Regions from separate parts of the Streptomyces sp. P9(2023) genome, predicted to be linked through region 1. Evidence: riboswitches for the same ligand, from Rfam matches in the RefSeq annotation. Region 1 holds a riboswitch; each other region holds the start of a gene.
The links. A riboswitch is a leader RNA that binds a small molecule or an ion and turns the genes downstream of it on or off. The one in region 1 is predicted to bind cobalamin.
Positions count from the first base shown of each region.

Region 2: linked by a shared signal. The riboswitch ahead of Q5762_RS35825 (CbtB-domain containing protein) and the one ahead of metE (5-methyltetrahydropteroyltriglutamate--homocysteine S-methyltransferase) in region 1 are both predicted to bind cobalamin.
Region 3: linked by a shared signal. The riboswitch ahead of Q5762_RS33155 (prenyltransferase/squalene oxidase repeat-containing protein) and the one ahead of metE (5-methyltetrahydropteroyltriglutamate--homocysteine S-methyltransferase) in region 1 are both predicted to bind cobalamin.
Region 4: linked by a shared signal. The riboswitch ahead of Q5762_RS23835 (energy-coupling factor ABC transporter permease) and the one ahead of metE (5-methyltetrahydropteroyltriglutamate--homocysteine S-methyltransferase) in region 1 are both predicted to bind cobalamin.

Region 1 covers NZ_JAUPWM010000010.1:130,974-135,175, reverse strand. Annotated here, with positions in the region: gene Q5762_RS17035 (TrkA C-terminal domain-containing protein) at 43-528, shown strand; gene Q5762_RS17030 (cation:proton antiporter) at 534-1,817, shown strand; cobalamin riboswitch at 1,892-2,111, shown strand; gene metE (5-methyltetrahydropteroyltriglutamate--homocysteine S-methyltransferase) at 2,272-4,202, shown strand, end outside.
Region 2 covers NZ_JAUPWM010000060.1:7,291-11,492, reverse strand. Annotated here, with positions in the region: gene murJ (murein biosynthesis integral membrane protein MurJ) at 1-1,044, opposite strand, end outside; gene Q5762_RS35830 (peptidoglycan bridge formation glycyltransferase FemA/FemB family protein) at 1,191-2,369, shown strand; cobalamin riboswitch at 2,430-2,612, shown strand; gene Q5762_RS35825 (CbtB-domain containing protein) at 2,650-2,862, shown strand; gene Q5762_RS35820 (CbtA family protein) at 2,882-3,649, shown strand; gene Q5762_RS35815 (NlpC/P60 family protein) at 3,709-4,202, opposite strand, start outside.
Region 3 covers NZ_JAUPWM010000046.1:9,310-13,511, forward strand. Annotated here, with positions in the region: gene Q5762_RS33145 (energy-coupling factor transporter transmembrane component T) at 1-593, opposite strand, end outside; gene Q5762_RS33150 (SCO2322 family protein) at 590-1,291, opposite strand; gene Q5762_RS33155 (prenyltransferase/squalene oxidase repeat-containing protein) at 1,288-2,547, opposite strand; cobalamin riboswitch at 2,625-2,798, opposite strand; gene Q5762_RS33160 (hypothetical protein) at 2,930-3,229, shown strand; gene Q5762_RS33165 (MBL fold metallo-hydrolase) at 3,488-4,202, opposite strand, start outside.
Region 4 covers NZ_JAUPWM010000020.1:78,746-82,947, reverse strand. Annotated here, with positions in the region: gene Q5762_RS23850 (ATP-binding cassette domain-containing protein) at 1-830, opposite strand, end outside; partial or broken gene cbiQ (cobalt ECF transporter T component CbiQ) at 827-1,577, opposite strand; gene Q5762_RS23840 (energy-coupling factor ABC transporter substrate-binding protein) at 1,493-1,939, opposite strand; gene Q5762_RS23835 (energy-coupling factor ABC transporter permease) at 1,939-2,637, opposite strand; cobalamin riboswitch at 2,666-2,901, opposite strand; gene Q5762_RS23830 (PTS fructose transporter subunit IIA) at 3,016-3,420, opposite strand; gene dhaL (dihydroxyacetone kinase subunit DhaL) at 3,417-4,022, opposite strand; gene dhaK (dihydroxyacetone kinase subunit DhaK) at 4,039-4,202, opposite strand, start outside.

The DNA of each region.
Region 1 (4,202 bases):
TCGCACCTCAGTCCGGCGCCAGCACGTCCATGGGGGTTTCCCGTGCCCGTTCCACGCATGAGCAACACACCGCTCCCCGGCATCGGGGTCCGCTACGACCTGACCACCCGCGAGCACCGCCGTCTCTCGGTGATAGCCCACCGGGACGGCAGCCGGACCCTCAACGCATACCGGCGCGACGACCCGGACGAATGCGCGCTTTCGGCGAAGCTGACCGCGAAGGAGGCGGAGGCGCTGATCGACGCGCTCATGCCCTCGCACCACAGCCCCAATCTGCTCTCCACCACGGACCTGGGGCTGGTCGCCGAGCGGATCGAGCTGTCGGCGCACTCGCAGTGGAACGGGCGGGTGCTGGGCGAGACCCGGATGCGCACGGAGACGGGCGCCTCCATCGTCGCCGTACTGCGGCGGGCCGACGCGATACCGTCGCCCGCCCCGGACTTCCGGCTGGCCGGCGGCGACACCCTCATCGTGATCGGCACCCGCGAGGGCGTCGAGGCGGCCGCCGCGATCCTCGGCCGGGAGTGAAGGTCATGCACTCCTCCGCCGTCTTCCTGATCGAGTTCGGCGCGATCATCCTCGCCCTGGGCCTGCTCGGCCGGCTCGCCGGACGCTTCCAGTTCTCCCCGATACCCCTCTATCTGCTCGCCGGTCTCGCGTTCGGCGAGGGCGGCCTGCTCCCGCTGGGCACCAGCGAGGAGTTCGTCGCGATCGGCGCCGAGATCGGCGTCATCCTGCTGCTGTTGATGCTCGGACTCGAGTACACCGCCAGTGACCTGGTGACCAACCTCAAGACCCAATACCCGGCGGGACTCGTCGACTTCACCCTCAACGCACTGCCCGGTGCGGGAATGGCGCTGCTCCTCGGCTGGGGTCCGGTCGCCGCCGTCGTCCTGGCCGGCGTCACCTGGATATCCTCCTCCGGCGTCATCGCCAAGGTGATGGGCGACCTCGGCCGCCTCGGCAACCGCGAGACCCCGGCCATCCTGAGCATCCTGGTCCTGGAAGACCTCGCCATGGCGGTCTACCTGCCGATCGTCACCGCCCTGCTCGCCGGGGTGAGTCTGGCCGCCGGCAGCCTCACCCTCGCCATCGCGCTCGGTGTGGCGGGCACGGTCCTCTTCGTCGCCGTCCGCTACGGACGGGTCATCTCGCGCTTCGTCTCCAGCGACGACCCGGAGAAACTCCTCCTCGTCGTGCTCGGCCTGACCCTGCTGGTCGCCGGCATCGCCCAGCAGCTCCAGGTCTCCGCCGCCGTCGGCGCCTTCCTCGTCGGCATCGCCCTCTCGGGCGAGGTCGCGGAAGGCGCGCACAATCTGCTCAGCCCGCTGCGGGACCTGTTCGCCGCGGTGTTCTTCGTCTTCTTCGGGCTGCACACCGACCCGGCGAGCATCCCGCCGGTGATCCTGCCCGCGCTCGCCCTCGCCGTCGTCACGGCTGCGACGAAGATCGCCACGGGCTACTGGGCCGCCCGCCGGGCCGGGATCTCGGTCAAGGGCCGCTGGCGGGCCGGCGGCACCCTGGTCGCCCGGGGCGAGTTCTCCATCGTCATCGCGGGTCTCGCCGTCACCGCCGGTGTCGAACCGGCCCTCGGTCCGCTCGCGACGGCCTACGTCCTCGTGCTCGTCGTCCTCGGCCCGCTCACCGCCCGCTACACCGAACCGATCGCCACCGCTCTGACCGGCCGCCTCCGCAAAGCGCCCGCTTCCACTGCCGCCCCCACTCCCACCCCCACTCCCGCCCCGGCGACACCGGTCGAGGCACCGCCGGAGGAGACCTTGGAACCCGTGGACGACGGCACAGCCGGGCGGACGTGAGCTGATCGACAGGGGTGTCTCAAGTCACCATCCGTACGGTGGAATTCCCCTGTCACCGCTCTGAGCTGCCCCTTAGGGTGGTCGGTGCAGCTGGTTCGCCCCCGTCAGCCGGACGGGACGCGTCGTAAGAGGGAACCCGGTGGGAATCCGGGACTGCCCCGCAGCGGTGAGCGTGAACGACCGCCGTCATACGCACTGGACCCGTACGGGTCTGGGAAGCGACGGCCAGTAGGTGTCCTCCCCGAGAGGACGTGCCCGCGAGTCCGAAGACCTGCCATCTGCCCGCGTACGGACCATTCGTACGCGGACATTCCGGTGACCTCGAGGGCGGGTCGGCGACCATACCGAACGGCGGCCGCACCTCCCGTGCGCCCGTACCGTCCGGTTCGTCACCCCTTCGCGCCCTCGTCCCGTCGCCGGGATCCAGGGATTCATCTCGCGAAGGAGATTCTCCGTGACCACCAAGCCCGCAGCCGCGGCAGCACGCGCCACCGTGTACGGCTACCCCCGGCAGGGACAGCACCGGGAGCTGAAGAAGGCGATCGAGGGGTACTGGAAGGGCCGCGTCACCGCCGACGCCCTCCGGGCCACCACCGCCGAACTGCGCCGCACCCACTGGCTTCGACTCGCCGAGGCCGGCATCCACGAGGTGCCGACCGGCGACTTCTCGCTCTACGACCACGTCCTCGACACCACCGTCATGGTCGGCGCGATCCCCGAGCGGCACCGGGACGCCGTCGCCGCCGGGCCGCTCGACGGCCTCTTCGCCATGGCGCGCGGCACGCAGGACGTCGCGCCGCTGGAGATGACCAAGTGGTTCGACACCAACTACCACTACCTGGTCCCGGAGTTGGGACCTGACACGGTCTTCACCGCCGACTCCGGGAAGCAGGTCGGAGAGCTGGCGGAGGCCCTCTCCCTCGGCCTGACGGCCCGCCCGGTCCTCGTCGGCCCCGTCACCTACCTGCTGCTCGCCAAGCCCGCGCCCGGGGTGGCCGCCGACTTCGACCCGCTGACGCTGCTCGACCGGCTGCTGCCGGTGTACGCCGAGGTCCTCGCCGACCTGAGGGCCGCCGGCGCCACGTGGGTCCAGCTGGACGAACCGGCCCTGGTGCAGGACCGCACCCCGGCCGAGCTGAACGCCGCCGCCCGCGCCTACCGCGACCTCGGCGGCCTGGCGGACCGGCCGAAGCTGCTGGTCGCCTCGTACTTCGACCGGCTGGGCGAGGCCCTGCCGGTGCTGGCCAAGGCGCCGGTCGAGGGCCTCGCACTCGACTTCACCGGCTCCGCCGCCGCCAACCTCGACGGCCTCGCCGCCGTCGGCGGGCTGCCCGGCAAGCGGCTGGTCGCCGGGGTGGTCGACGGCCGCAACATCTGGGTCAACGATCTGACGAAGTCCCTCACGACCCTCGGCACCCTGCTCGGTCTCGCCGACCGGGTCGACGTGTCGGCGTCCTGCTCCCTGCTGCACGTTCCCCTCGACGCCACCGCCGAACGGGACATCGACCCGCAGATCCTGCGCTGGCTCGCCTTCGCCCGGCAGAAGACCGCCGAGATCGTCACCCTCGCCAAGGGCCTGGCCCACGGCACCTCCGCGATCACCGCCGAGCTGGCCGCCAACCGGGCCGACCTCGCCTCCCGCGCGGAGTCGCCGCTCACCCGCGATCCGGCCGTGCGCGCCCGTACCGGCGCCGTCTCCGCCGCCGACGCCCGCCGCTCCCAGCCGTACGCCGAGCGGGCGGTGGCCCAGCACGCCCACCTCGGCCTGCCCCTGCTGCCGACGACCACCATCGGGTCGTTCCCGCAGACCACCGAACTGCGCACCGCCCGCGCCGACCTGCGCGCGAGCCGGATCGACACGGCCGGGTACGAGGAGCGGGTCAAGGCCGAGATCCAGGAGGTGATCGCCTTCCAGGAGAAGACCGGCCTGGACGTCCTGGTGCACGGCGAGCCCGAACGCAACGACATGGTGCAGTACTTCGCCGAGCAGCTGACCGGCTACCTCGCCACCCAGCACGGCTGGGTCCAGTCCTACGGCACCCGGTACGTCCGCCCGCCGATCCTGGCCGGTGACATCTCCCGCCCCACGCCGATGACGGTGCGCTGGACGACGTACGCGCAGTCCCTCACCCACCGCCCGGTCAAGGGCATGCTCACGGGCCCGGTCACCATGCTCGCCTGGTCCTTCGTCCGGGACGACCAGCCGCTCGGCGAGACCGCCCGGCAGGTCGCGCTCGCCCTGCGCGACGAGGTGGACGACCTGGAGGCGGCGGGCACGTCGGTCATCCAGGTCGACGAGCCCGCGCTGCGGGAGACCCTTCCGCTCCGCCGGGCTGACCACCCGGAGTACCTGGCGTGGGCGACGGAGGCGTTCCGGCTCAGCAC
Region 2 (4,202 bases), on a different contig from region 1:
CGCCGTGGTCTTGAGGCAGCGGGCGAGCTCCGCGCCGATCCGGCCGGGGTCGCCGTTGACGGCCGCGCGACTCATCACGGGCAGCAGGGCCGTGACCAGGGAGACCGTGATGATGCCCTGCGGGACGACCCACAGCTGGTACGCGCTGCTGTACGCCGTGTACCCGACACCCGCCGCGATGCCCTCGGCGTCCGCCCTCACGCCGGCCGTCGTCGTGAGCAGGGTCACCACCCAGTACGCGACCTGGTTCACGAGCACGAGCAGCAGCGTCCACACTGCGGCCCGCACCGGCCGGCCCAGGCCCGCGCGCCGCCAGTCGAACCGCAGGCGCCACCGGAATCCCGCCGACCGCAGGGCGGGCAGCAGGGCCAGGGCCTGTACCGCGATCCCCGCCGTACTGCCGAGGCCGAGGAGCAGCAGCTGCCCGTCCGTGACCTCGCCCGCTCCGGTCGCCGTCGCGGCCACCACGAGGTAGATCCCGAAGACGGTGATCACGACGACGTTGTTGAGGACCGGCGTCCACATCATCGCGCCGAGCCGGCCCCGGGCGTTGAGCACCTGACCGAGCACGGTGAAGGCGCCGTAGAAGAGGATCTGCGGCAGGCAGTAGCGGGCCAGGGTCACCGTGAGATCGCGCTGGGCGCCGCTGTAGTCCGTGTACGCGGTGACGATCCAGGGCGCCGCGAGCACGGCCACAGCGGTGATCACGGTGATCGCGACCAGACAGAGGGTGATGAGCCGGTCGGTGTACGCGACCCCGCCGTCCTCGTGCTCTTTCGCGGCCCGCACCAGCTCGGGTACGAAGACCGAGTTGAGCGCCCCGCCCATGAGCAGGATGTAGACGATGTTCGGCACCGTGTTGGCGACGTTGTAGGCGTCCGCGAGCAGGGCCGTCCCCAGGGCCGCGACGACCACCGCGCTCCGTACGAAACCCGTGATCCGGGAGACGAGCGAGCCGAGCATCATCGACGCCTTGCCCCGCCCACTGCCCACGTCCGCCTTCCGGGCATCGACATCGGCTCCCGCCGGCCTTGTCCCCGTCACGCCGCACCTGCCGGCAAGCCGGTTCCGCGGATCTCGGCGAAGTCGTCTGCCACATTCCAGTGCCGCCGGGCGTGCATGAGACAGGCGGGGGTATCCCGCCGCCCTCCCGAAGGGGGCGCAAGGACCAGAACGAGGAGACCTTCGACATGGCTGTCGCCGAGGTGCAGATGACCCACCGTGCCGGTGCCCTGGAGACCGTGCCCACGACCCCTGAGCAGCACCTGGCCTTCCTCGACTCCCTCTCGGGACGTGTGCGGGGCGAGCAGGTCAGCTTCCTCCAGCTTCCCTCCTGGAGCGCTGTCAAGGAGGGGTGGCGGGCCGAGTGGATCGGCTGGTTCGACGGGACGGGACGCCAGCGTGCCGCCGCCCAGGTGCTGTACCGGCAGCTGCCGGGCACGCGGCGGTACTTCGCCTACATCCCGGAAGGGCCGGTGCTGGACTGGGCTGACCCGGCGCTGATGGACGTCCTGCAGCTGCTTCTCGACCACCTGCGGGCAGCCGGGGCCTTCGCCGTACGCATGGGGCCGCCCCTGGCGTACCGCCGGTGGAGCGCCGAGATGCTCAAGGCGGCCGTGGGCCCGGGGCGCCGGGTCGGCGACGTGCTGCCGGACGTCGTCGAGCCGGTCGGGGCTGCCGTCGCGGACCGGCTGCGGGCGGCCGGCTGGCGGCGCTGCGGCGAGGAGGGCGGTGCGGGCGACGCCCAGCCGCGCCACCTGTTCGAGCTGCCCCTTGCCGGTCGGAGCACGGACGACCTGTGGGCCGGCTTCAACCAGGAGTGGCGGCGCAACATCAAGAAGGCGAAGACGGCCGGGGTGGAGACCTACCTCGGCACCGCCGAGGACCTGCCCGCCTTCTACGACCTGCTGCAGGTCACCGAGCGGCGTGACGGCTTCCGCCTCGGACGTTCTCTCCCCTATTTCCAACGGCAGCATCGGGAGCTCAACGCGGAGGAGAACGGGCGTGTGCGGCTCTATCTCGCACGCCACGACGGCGAGGTGCTCGCCGCCCACACCATGATTGTGGCGGGCCGGCGTGCCTGGTACCAGACGGGGGCCTCCGCCGACCACCGCCGCGAGGTCAGGCCGAGCAACGCCCTGCAGTGGCGACTGATCCGCGACGCGCACTCCCTTGGCGCGGCCGTGTATGACATGCGGGGCGTACCGGACACCCTCGATCCTGCGGAGCGGTCCTTCGGGCTGATGCGCTGGAAGCTCGGCACCGGAGGGGAAGTGGTGGAGACCCTCGGTGAGTGGGAGCTGCCCCTGCAGGGGGCGGTGAACAAGACCCTGCACCGGGCCATGCAGGCGTACCTGTCGCGCCGCTGAGGCCACCCCGGGGGCGTGTGGATCGGTCATGGGTGAACCTTAATCGATACTTCTAAGTCATTTAGAAGCTTGGTTGTGGGTTCAGGTGCCTTCCGCTACCTTGACCAGGACAAGTCAATCGATGGGCAGCGGAAGCCGGTGGGAATCCGGCACGGTCGCGCCACTGTGTGCTCGGCGGCACCCGCTCATCTCCTGAGCGGTGCGGTCCGGCAAGTCAGACTCGCCCCCGTCGAGCGAGCTCCATCCGACCGGGACGCGTGTTCCCACTGGAGGTCCTGCCATGGCCCAGGCCACCGCTCAGCCGAGCGTCGCCGCCCCCGCCGCACTGCCCGTCAAGGCGATCCTGCCCTGGGCCGTCTTCTTCGGGGCCCTGATGCTGCTCGCGCTCTTCTTCGTCGGCGCCGAGCAGGGTGCCACCGCCATCTTCGCCGGTGAGGGCGTCCATGAATGGGTGCATGACGGCCGCCACCTCCTCGGCTTCCCCTGCCACTGAGACGGGGGACGCGAACATCATGAACTCCGCAACTGTCGGAAAGCTTCTCGCGCGCGGCATGGTGGCCGGCCTCGTGGCCGGTCTCCTCGCCCTGGTCGTCGCCTACTTCCTCGGCGAGCCGCCGACCGAGGCCGGCATCGCCTACGAGGCGGCGCACAGCCAGGAGGAGGGCGGGGCTGAGCTGGTCAGCCGCGCGGCCCAGTCCACCACCGGTCTCGCGACCGGCGTCCTCGTCTACGGCGTCGGCCTCGGCGGCATCGCCGCGCTGGCGTACTGCTTCGCCCTGGGCCGGATCGGCGCTTTCGGGCCCCGCGCCACCGCGGCGCTGCTGTCCCTCGGCGGGCTGCTCGCCTTCTACGTCGTGCCGTTCCTCAAGTACCCGGCCAACCCGCCTGCGGTCAGCGACCCGGCCACGATCAGCCAGCGCGCCACCCTGTACCTCCTCATGGTGGTCCTCAGCGTGCTGCTCGCCGTCTCCGCCGTGATCCTCGGCAAGCGGCTCGCGCCCCGTCTGGGCAACGGGAACGCGTCGGTTGCGGCAGGGGCGTTCTTCGTCCTCGCCGTCGGGCTCGCGTATGCCTTCCTGCCCGCGGTCAATGAGATGCCCAAGGACTTCCCGGCCGCTGTCGTCTGGCAGTTCAGGATCTCGGCACTCGCGATCCAGGCCACGCTGTGGGCCGGATTCGGCCTCGTCTTCGGCGTCCTGGCGGAGCGGCTGCTGCAGCCGCGCGAGTCCGGCGAGCGTATCGGGGCCGTGGAGTCGGGGGCGGCGGTCGTGCCCTCGTGATGCCCGTCCACACGTGAGGGGGCGCCGGTCTCGGACCGGCGCCCCCTCTGCTGTGTACGTCAGCCGATGCGCACACCCCACATGAAGGGCATGCCACTGCGGGCGATCGACTCGTACCGCACCTGAGCGCCGGGCTTGGGTGAGTGGAGGATCTGGCCGTTCCCCGCGTAGAAGCCGACGTGGCTGAGGTCGCTGCGCATGATGATCAGGTCGCCGGGCTTCAGGGCGCTGAGGGAGTTGAAACGCGTCCCGACGCCGGCCTGCGCCTGGGAGGTGCGGGGTATCGTCACACCGGCCTGGCGGAACGCCCACGAGGTGAGGCCGGAGCAGTCGAACGAGGTCGGGCCGCTCGCGCCCCAGACGTACGGCATGCCGACCCGGCTCTTGGCGGCGGCAAACGCCGCGGCGGCACGCTCGGAGGCACTCGCCTCATTGCCCAGCTCGACGCGTGAGCTCGCCCGGTTGGCCCGGTCCTCCTCTTCCGCGATCCGGGCCCGCTCCTTCGCCGAGAGGGTGTTGAGCAGGCGCTGGGCCTCGCGCAGCTTGCCCTGGA
Region 3 (4,202 bases), on a different contig from region 1:
AGCACCGCCCGCACCCCGCCCGTCGGCCGCCCCCGCAGCCGTCGCGCGGTCCGCAGCCGGACCACGTCGGCCACCATGTTCGGCGCGAAGGTCATCGCCACGACGACGGCGACCCCCGCCTCGTACAGCGCGCCCGGCAGCGACTTGAGCAGCCGCGCCGGGTTCGCGAGCGCGTTCGCCGCGCCCACACAGATCAGCAGGGCCGCCAGCTTCGCGCCGTCGTACACCGCGAAGACGACCTGCTCCGCCGTCACCCGGCCGCCGATCCGCACGCCCTGCGCCCACTCCGGCATCGGCACCTCGGGCAGCGTGAACAGCTCGACGCTCCCCGGGATCGCCGAGCCGAGCACCACCGAGAACACCACCCGCAGGGCCACCACGAAGAGGCCCAGCTTCACGAACGCCCCGTACGAGCGCGCCCAGGGCGCGTCCGTGCGCCGGGCCGCGACGACATAGCCCGCGACGGCGACGACCTCGGCGAGGAGCAGCGGGTTGGTGGTACGGGAGGCGGCGACGGCCAGGCCGAGCGCCCAGAGCCACCAGGCGCCCGCGTGCAGCGCGTTGGAACGGCTCGCCTCGGGGGCACGGATCATGCGCGGCGGCGGGCCTTCCAGAGCGCGGCGCCACCGAGGACGAGCACGGCGGCGCCGCCCACGACGATCCCGACGGACGGCCCGCCGTCACCGTCACCGTCCACGGTCTTGGAGGCCGTCATGTTGGGATCCCCGGTGGGCAGGTGTTCCGTGGAGAGTGGGTTCGGCTCCGTCGCCGCCACCTGCTCCCCGCACCCCTTCGCCGGGTATCCGGCGATCCCGCACAGCAGCGCCGCGCTGTCGTACCGCAGCGGCTTCGCCACCGCGGCCAGCGCCTCCGCGCCCGTCGCGTCCGTACGGACCTGCGCGCAGCCCGTCCTGATCGCCGGCGTGGGCGGAGTCTCCCCCTCCGGGGCGTCCTGCGGGGTGCCGAAGTCCACGACGACCGCGACCCGCTTGGTGCTGGCCTTCGCCTCCGTACCGCCGCAGATCGCCGAGAAGTCGGGGGCCGCGGAGGGCCGGGAGGCGTCGCTCGTGTCCTCGCTGACCGCGAAGCGGAAGCCGACCGCGTCCCCGTCGGAGGGCCGGGCGATCGCCGGGCCCTGCGTCGCGTACGACCAGGTCGTCCCGCCGCCGTCGTTCTCCCAGTACGACCAGTACCGGTAGCCGGCGGCCTGCGCGGGAGCGGCGACGGCCAGCGTGAGGACCACACCGCCGACGACTCCGGCCGCCGATCCGAGCAGCCGGGGCGCCCTCACTTCCTGCGCCCGCTCAGCAGGAAGCCGATCCCGACGCCGACGACCATGCCGATGCCGATGATCCACCACAGGTCGAAGGAGCCGGAGTCGTCGTCGCTCGCCTGCGGCGCCGCGGACGGCACGGCCTTCGGCGCGGGGCCGGTGGCAGCCAGCTCCTGGAGGAGGTCGGTCGAGCCGAAGGCGCGCGGGTCGACGTGCATCGCCTTCGCGGCCAGGATCAGCTGCGCGTACGCGGCCGGGCCGCTCTCCTTCGCCCAGGCGACGGAGTTCTGCTGGAGCCACCTCAGCGCGCCGGCCGCCTCCTGCGTGGCACCGGCCGCGGCGAGCGCGACGACGGCGTCGGCGGTGTTGCCGTGGTCCGGGAGCTCGGTCGGGTCGGTGGCGCCGGGCATCGGCGGGGTGTTCAGGTGGCCGGTCTTCGCGAGCGCCGTGGCCAGGTAGGAGGCGCCGTTGAGCGCGGCCCGGTCCATCGTGCGCTTCGCCGAGTCCGTGCAGGTCGGGGTCTGCTGGGGGTTCACGCCACGCGCGGTGATGCCCTTGCCGAGCCCGGCGAGGGTGGCGGCGGCCGTCGCGTCGGCGTTCGCGAGCAGCTTGCCGTCCTTGTCGGGCTGGTACGCGAAGGCGCCCGGGCCGTCCTCGGCGGAGCAGGGCACGGCCAGGCCGAGCAGGGCGTCGTACGGGGTCTTCCCCTCGGCCGACCTGACCTCGCCGGGCTTCTGGCCGAGCGCGGTGAGCGCGCTGAGGACGATCGAGGTGGAGTTGGCGTCGCTGGGGCTGCCGGGGTTGTAGCCCCAGCCGCCGTCCTTGTTCTGCACGCTCTTCAGCCAGCTCGCACCGGCCTCGGCGGCCTTGGCGAGCGGCTCCGGGTCGGTGCTCGCGCGCTTGACGCCGGTGAGGGCCTGGACGGCGACGGCGGTGGCGTTGGTGTCCAGCATGGTCGCCTGGTCACAGGCCTTTGCCGGGTCCGGACGGAAGGAGGCGAAGGCGCCGGTGGCGCACTGCTGCTTCGTCAGCCAGGCCACGGCCTCGTCGGCCGGCTGCATGTTGCTGGTCGTCTGGGCGATGAAGGCGAGCGACTGGCGCCACACACCGTCGTACGTCGGGTCCTTCGTGCCGTAAAGACCGGCGGGGACCGCCGGTGGCGCCGGGGTCGTGGAGGTGGAGGGGGACGGCGCGGCGGACGCGACGGGGGCGAAGCCGGTGCAGAGCACCGCTGCGGCTGCGAACGCGGCGGCGCCGCGGCGGACGGTGGTCATGCGAGCTGTGGCCTCTCCTGCGGCCGGGCACCGGCACGCTTGAGGCACCAGGCTCGGCTCCGTATTCCTCGACGGTGCCGGCGGTCACGTCCCGGGCGGGGCAATCCGACTTCCGTCCTCGAAAGCTCGAAGGCTCGAAGCTCCAGGACTCGAAGCTCGAAGGACGGTCACGGTTGCGGGTCAGCGCCGGATTCGCACCGGCTTCCCCCCGTACGGGTGTGAGGACGACGCGCCCACTCTACCGGCCCGTACACGGCCCGGCCGGTGGGTACCGACCGGGTGCGAGGCGCCTCACACGCAGGCTGCCGGGGCCCGTGCCCGCTGTGCCACGCTGACCGCGGTTCGGGAGGACGGCGTCTCACGGGGGTGCGGAATGCGGCCGTTGACGGAGACCGATCCGCGTCGGGTGGGCGCGTACCGGTTGCTCTACCGCCTGGGGGAGGGCGGCATGGGCTGCGTCTACCTCGGCCGTTCGCCGGGCGGGCGGACGGTCGCGCTCAAGGCGGTGCACGGCGCGCTGGCCTCCGACCCCGGTTTCCGCAAGCGGTTCGCCCGCGAGGTCAGGGCCGCCCAGTCGTTGCGGGGGCCGGGACCGTACCCGTCCTGGATGCCGACCCGGAGGCGGCGGTGCCCTGGCTGGCCACGGCGTACGTTCCCGGGCCCGCGTTCTCGGAGGACGTGATCGCGTACGGGCCGCTGCCGGGGGACGCCCTGTGGCGGCTTCTCTCCGGGCTCGCCCACGCGCTCGACGGGGGGCACCGGGCGGGCCTGGTGCACCGGTGGCCCTGCCGACCGGAATCCTCGGAGCCTTGGCCTCCCCGGTCGTCCTGAGCGCGTCGCTGCTCCGGATCGTCAGGGCCTGAGCCGGCGCGCGCGGGGGCCGCAGGGCCTGCGCCGGCCCTCGGCCCGCGCGCCCTCACACCGCCACGCCCGCGCGCCCTCACACCGCCACGTACGTCACCGGGTCCGTGCCCGCCATCGCCTCCGCGCGGCCCAGCTTCACCAGCCGGCGCAGATGCGCCTCGGCCTCGCTGACGGCGATGGTCCGGGAGCCGTACGGAATCTGCTCCCACGGGCGGTTCCACTCCATCCGCTCGGCGAGCTGCCAGGGGGTGAGCGGGGTCGCGAGGAGGTCCAGGAGTCCGGTCAGCCGCTCCTCGTGGTGGTCGAGCAGTTCCCGTACCCGCCCGGCCGCGTCGGCGAAGGCGTACTGGTGGGCGGGGAGCACCTCGGCCACGCCGAGCCGCCCGATCCGCTCCAGCGAGTCCAGGTAGTCGCCGAGCGGGTCCGTCGCGGTGGCATCGTCGGGGTCCTCGTAGAGGCCGATGTGCGGGGAGATCCCGGGCAGCAGATGGTCACCGGAGAAGAGCCGGCCGTGCCCGGGCAGTTGGGCCGGGTGCTCCTCCTCCAGGTGCAGGCAGACGTGGCCCGGGGTGTGGCCGGGCGTCCAGATCGCGCGCAGCCGGCGGCCCGCGAGGTCGAGGAGTTCGCCGGGGACGATCTCGCGGTCGGGGAGGGCGGAGCGCAGCCCGGGCAGGGTGCTCGCGCGGCGGCCGGAGGCCCGGGTGGCGAGGAGCGGCGCGGTGTGCTCCTCGGGCGCGCCGACGGCGGCCAGCTTGCGGGCGAGGTAGTCCAGCCAGGTACCGGGCTCGGAC
Region 4 (4,202 bases), on a different contig from region 1:
ACCTCCCATGCGGCCAGGTCTTCCGCCGTGCGCGGCCCGCGGGCGTCCGGGGCGATCAGGCCGTGCGCGCGCATCAGGCGCGTGACCGCCATGCCCCAGGGGCGGCGCAGGCGGGCCGCGTCCAGCAGGGCGTCGTCGGCGAGCAGGGCCTCGACCGGGCCCGTCCGCAGACCGTGGGGCGAGAGGACGGCGGCCTCGTCCGCCCAGCGCAGCGCCAGGTCGACGTCATGAGTCGCCATCACGAGCGTCGTGCCCGAATCCCGCCGCCGCCCCAGCACCTCAAGCAGACGCTCCTGGCCGTGCGGATCGAGCCCGGCCGTCGGCTCGTCCATGATCAGGACCCGGGGGCGCATCGCCACGGCGCCCGCGATCGCGGCTCGCTTCCGCTGACCGTACGAGAGCAGGTGCGTCGGCCGGTCCTCCAGTGCGACGATGTCCAGCGCTTCGAGCGCCTCGCGCACTCGGAGCCGTACCTCCTCCTCCGGAAGCCCCAGATCCATCGGCCCGAACGACACGTCCTGCCCGACCGACGCAGCGAAGAGCTGGTCGTCCGGATCCTGGACGACCAACTGCACGGTCGTCCGCAGGCGCGTCAGCCCCTTCCGGTCGTACGACACCTCCTCGCCGTCCAGCCGGAGCGCGCCGCTGACGCAGCGCAGGCCCCCGCTCAGCAGCCGCAGCAGCGTCGTCTTGCCGCCGCCGTTGCGGCCGAGCAGGGCCAGCGCCCGGCCCTCCGGCACGGCGAAGTCGACGCCGTCGAGGACCACCGGGCCGTCCTCGTAGCCGAAGGTGGCCTTCACCAGTTCCACGACAGGGGATGCGGGACTCACGGCAGTGACCTTTCCAGTACGAGAGTGAGGGCGACGAGGCCGGCCGGCAGGCCGGCCGTCGAGGCGAGGAACCGGCCCGAGACCGCGGCCTCGGGCACCAGGACCCGCAGCGTCCCGTCGTATCCCCGTTCCGGCCAGGCCGGCCTGCAGACGCTGCGCCCGGTCGAAGGCGCGGACGAACGCCGTCGCGCCGAGCCCGGCGAGTGAACGCCAGGTCGCCGCCCGCGTGGTCAGCCCCAGCCGGGCCGCCTGTGCCTGTCGGATTTTGGATATCGCATCCAAAAGGAGAAAGCTGATCCGATACATCACCAACGCCACATCCACGACCGGCGCCGGCACCCCCGCCCGCACCAACCGCGGCAGTACATCGGATACGGGCGTGGTGAAGGCGAAGAGCAGCACGCCCAGGGACGCGGACGACGTCCGCAGCAGCAGTTCGCCCGCGTGTACCGGACCGTCCTGCGCGAACACCACCAGTCCCCGGGGCCCGCCCACTTCGGACAGGAGCGGGACGGCGCCCGTGACACAGAAGCTCAGCGGGATGCGGAACGCCCGCCACAGCTGGCGCCCCGGCACCCCGGCCGGACCCAGCAGGACGGCCAGGGTGGCCGCCGCGACCAGCACGGCCCCCGGCCACGCCGGCAGACCGACCGCGCAGAGCGTCAGACCGAATCCGAGCACGGCCTTCTCGGAAGGATGGCGGCGGCACCAGCGACTGCTGTGCGCCGCCGCGTCGATCGGCAGCACCGGCGGCTACTCGTCGCCGGACGCCGGACGCCGGACGCCGGCCGCAGCGCCTTCGCGTCGGCCCGGGCCTCGCCCTGCTTGCGGCCCTTGTGCAGACCGAAGTAGTACGCCAGCACCCCGGTGCCGAGCGCCGCCTGAAGAGAGAAGAGCGCCGACTCGATCTCGCCGGACGGCGGCTCGTAGAGCGGGCTGAACCACGGCTCGTAACCCGGATCGATCTCCGTGATCGCCGTCTCCGCCTCGGCGTCGGCTCCGGTGAACGGCTCCTCCTTGTGGTCGCCGAGCCCCAGGACCAGCGGGAGCACCGCCAGCGCCGCGACGACGAGCAGAAGCAGGCTGTTGATCTTCGCGTTCCGGCTCATCAGGCGCTCGCCTCCGCGGTGTCGGCCTTCTTACGGGACGGGAGCAGGACCCCGAGCCGGGTCAGGTCCCCCTTGCTGGACTGCGACAGCAGCCGCATCACGAGCACGGTCAGCAGACCCTCACTGACGGCGAGCGGGAGCTGCGTCACGGCGAAGATCCCGCCGAACTTGGCCAGCGCCCCGAGCACACCGCTGCCCGGGTCGGGGAAGGCGAGCGCCAGCTGGACGCTGGTCACGCAGTACGTCGATAGGTCGGCGACGAACGCGCCGAAGAACACGCTCACCATCAGCGGCACGTCGAAGCGGCGCAGCAGCCAGTACGTACCGAAACCGGCCCACGGCCCGACGATCGCCATCGAGAACACGTTGGCGCCCAGCGTGGTGAGCCCGCCGTGCGCGAGCAGCAGAGCCTGGAACAGCAGGGTGATCGTGCCCAGGACCGCCATCACCCACGGCCGGAACAGGATCGCGCCCAGGCCGGTACCGGTCGGGTGGGAGCAACTTCCCGTCACCGACGGGATCTTGAGCGCGGAGAGTGCGAACGTGAACGCGCCGGACGCGCCGAGCAGCAGGGTGGACTCGGGGTTGGCCTTGACCTCACGGGTCAGCGCGCGGACACCGTGGACGACGAATGGAGTGGACGCGACGCCCCAGGCGACCGCGTGCACAGGGGGCAGATACCCCTCGGCTATGTGCATGGTCGGGAGACCCTCTCCAGCACCTCGTGGATGGACAACGCACCCTGGCCGGTCTCCTGGCTGACGGGTCATGCCGCCGCGGCTCCGCCTTCCCACACCACCGCGGTCTCCCACGGCGGTCCAGTGGCTTCCCCGGAGGGATGGAGCCGGACTTCCCGATCACAGTGGCGAGGGCCGCACCGGTACCGCACCGGTACCGCACCGGTTTCCCGTACACCAAGGCGCTGTGGCATTAGTGGGTTGACCAGGTACATCACAACACGGGTGCGCCCCCGGACGGTGTGTGACCAATCTCCCGCGCGCCCCCGGCCCGCGCCGCAGGGGTTCCGGGCGCCCCCGGCCCGGGGCCGGGGGCTGCTCCCGGAACGGCTCCCGGACTCACTCCTTCCGGTACGCGTACGCCTCCGTCGCCGCGGCCGCCACCGCGTCCAGGTCGCCGCCCGCACTCGCCGTGACGAGTGCGGCGACGGCGCCCTCGACGAACGGGGCGTCCACGAGCCGCGCCCCCTCCGGCAGCTCGTCGCCCTCGGCGAGCAGCGCCTTGACCGTCAGGACGGCGCTGCCCAGATCGACGAGGAGGGCCACCCCGGCACCCCCGTCGACCGCCTTCGCCGCCTCGACGATCCGCTCCGAGCTGGTGCCGAGCCCCCCGTCGGGGGTGCCCCCGGCGGCGGCGACCGGCGCGGTCGCCCCGCCGCCCGCGAGCCCCCGGGCGAGAGCGGCGACGGAGTCGGCGACGGCCGCGCTGTGCGAGACGAGCACGATGCCCACCTGACCGGTCATCCGGCGGCCACCTCCGCGAGCGCGGCGATCAGGAGCGCCGACGAGGTCGCCCCGGGGTCCTGGTGTCCGACGGACCGTTCGCCCAGGTAGCTCGCCCTGCCCTTACGGGCCCGGAGGGGTACGGTCGCGAGGGCGCCGGCCTCGGCCGCGTCCCGGGCGGCGGCGAAGGAGTCGCCGAGGGCCTCGGCCGCCGGTACGAGCGCGTCCAGCATCGTCTTGTCCCCGACCTGGGCCCCGCCCAGCTGCCCGACGGCGGCGACCCCGGCGGCCAGCGCCGTCGCCAGGTCCTGCCGGGTCACCGACGCGGCCTCGCCGAGCGCCTTGCCGGTGTGGCGCAGCAGCGTCCCGTACAGCGGCCCCGAAGCGCCCCCGACGGTGGAGATCAACTGTCGCCCCGCGGTGGTGAGTACGGCCCCCGGTGTCGCGGGCGGCTCCTTGTCCAGGACCTCGGTCACGGCGGCGAACCCCCGCTTCAGGTTGGCGCCGTGGTCGGCGTCGCCGATCGCCGAGTCGAGCTCGGTGAGGTGGTCTGCCTCCCGGTCGACGGCGGCCCTGGCAGCGGCCAGCCAGCGACGGAAGAACGCGGCGTCGAACTCGTTCACTTCGTTCATCCTTTCCTCACCGGCCCCAGCGCAGAGCAGCCGTCTGCACGGGCGCGTCCCAGAGCCGCAGCAGCTCCCCGTCGGCCTCGCAGAGCGTCACCGAGCATCCGGCCATGTCGAGCGAGGTGACGTAGTTGCCCACCAGCGTGCGGGCGACCGGCACCCCGCGCTCGGCCAGCA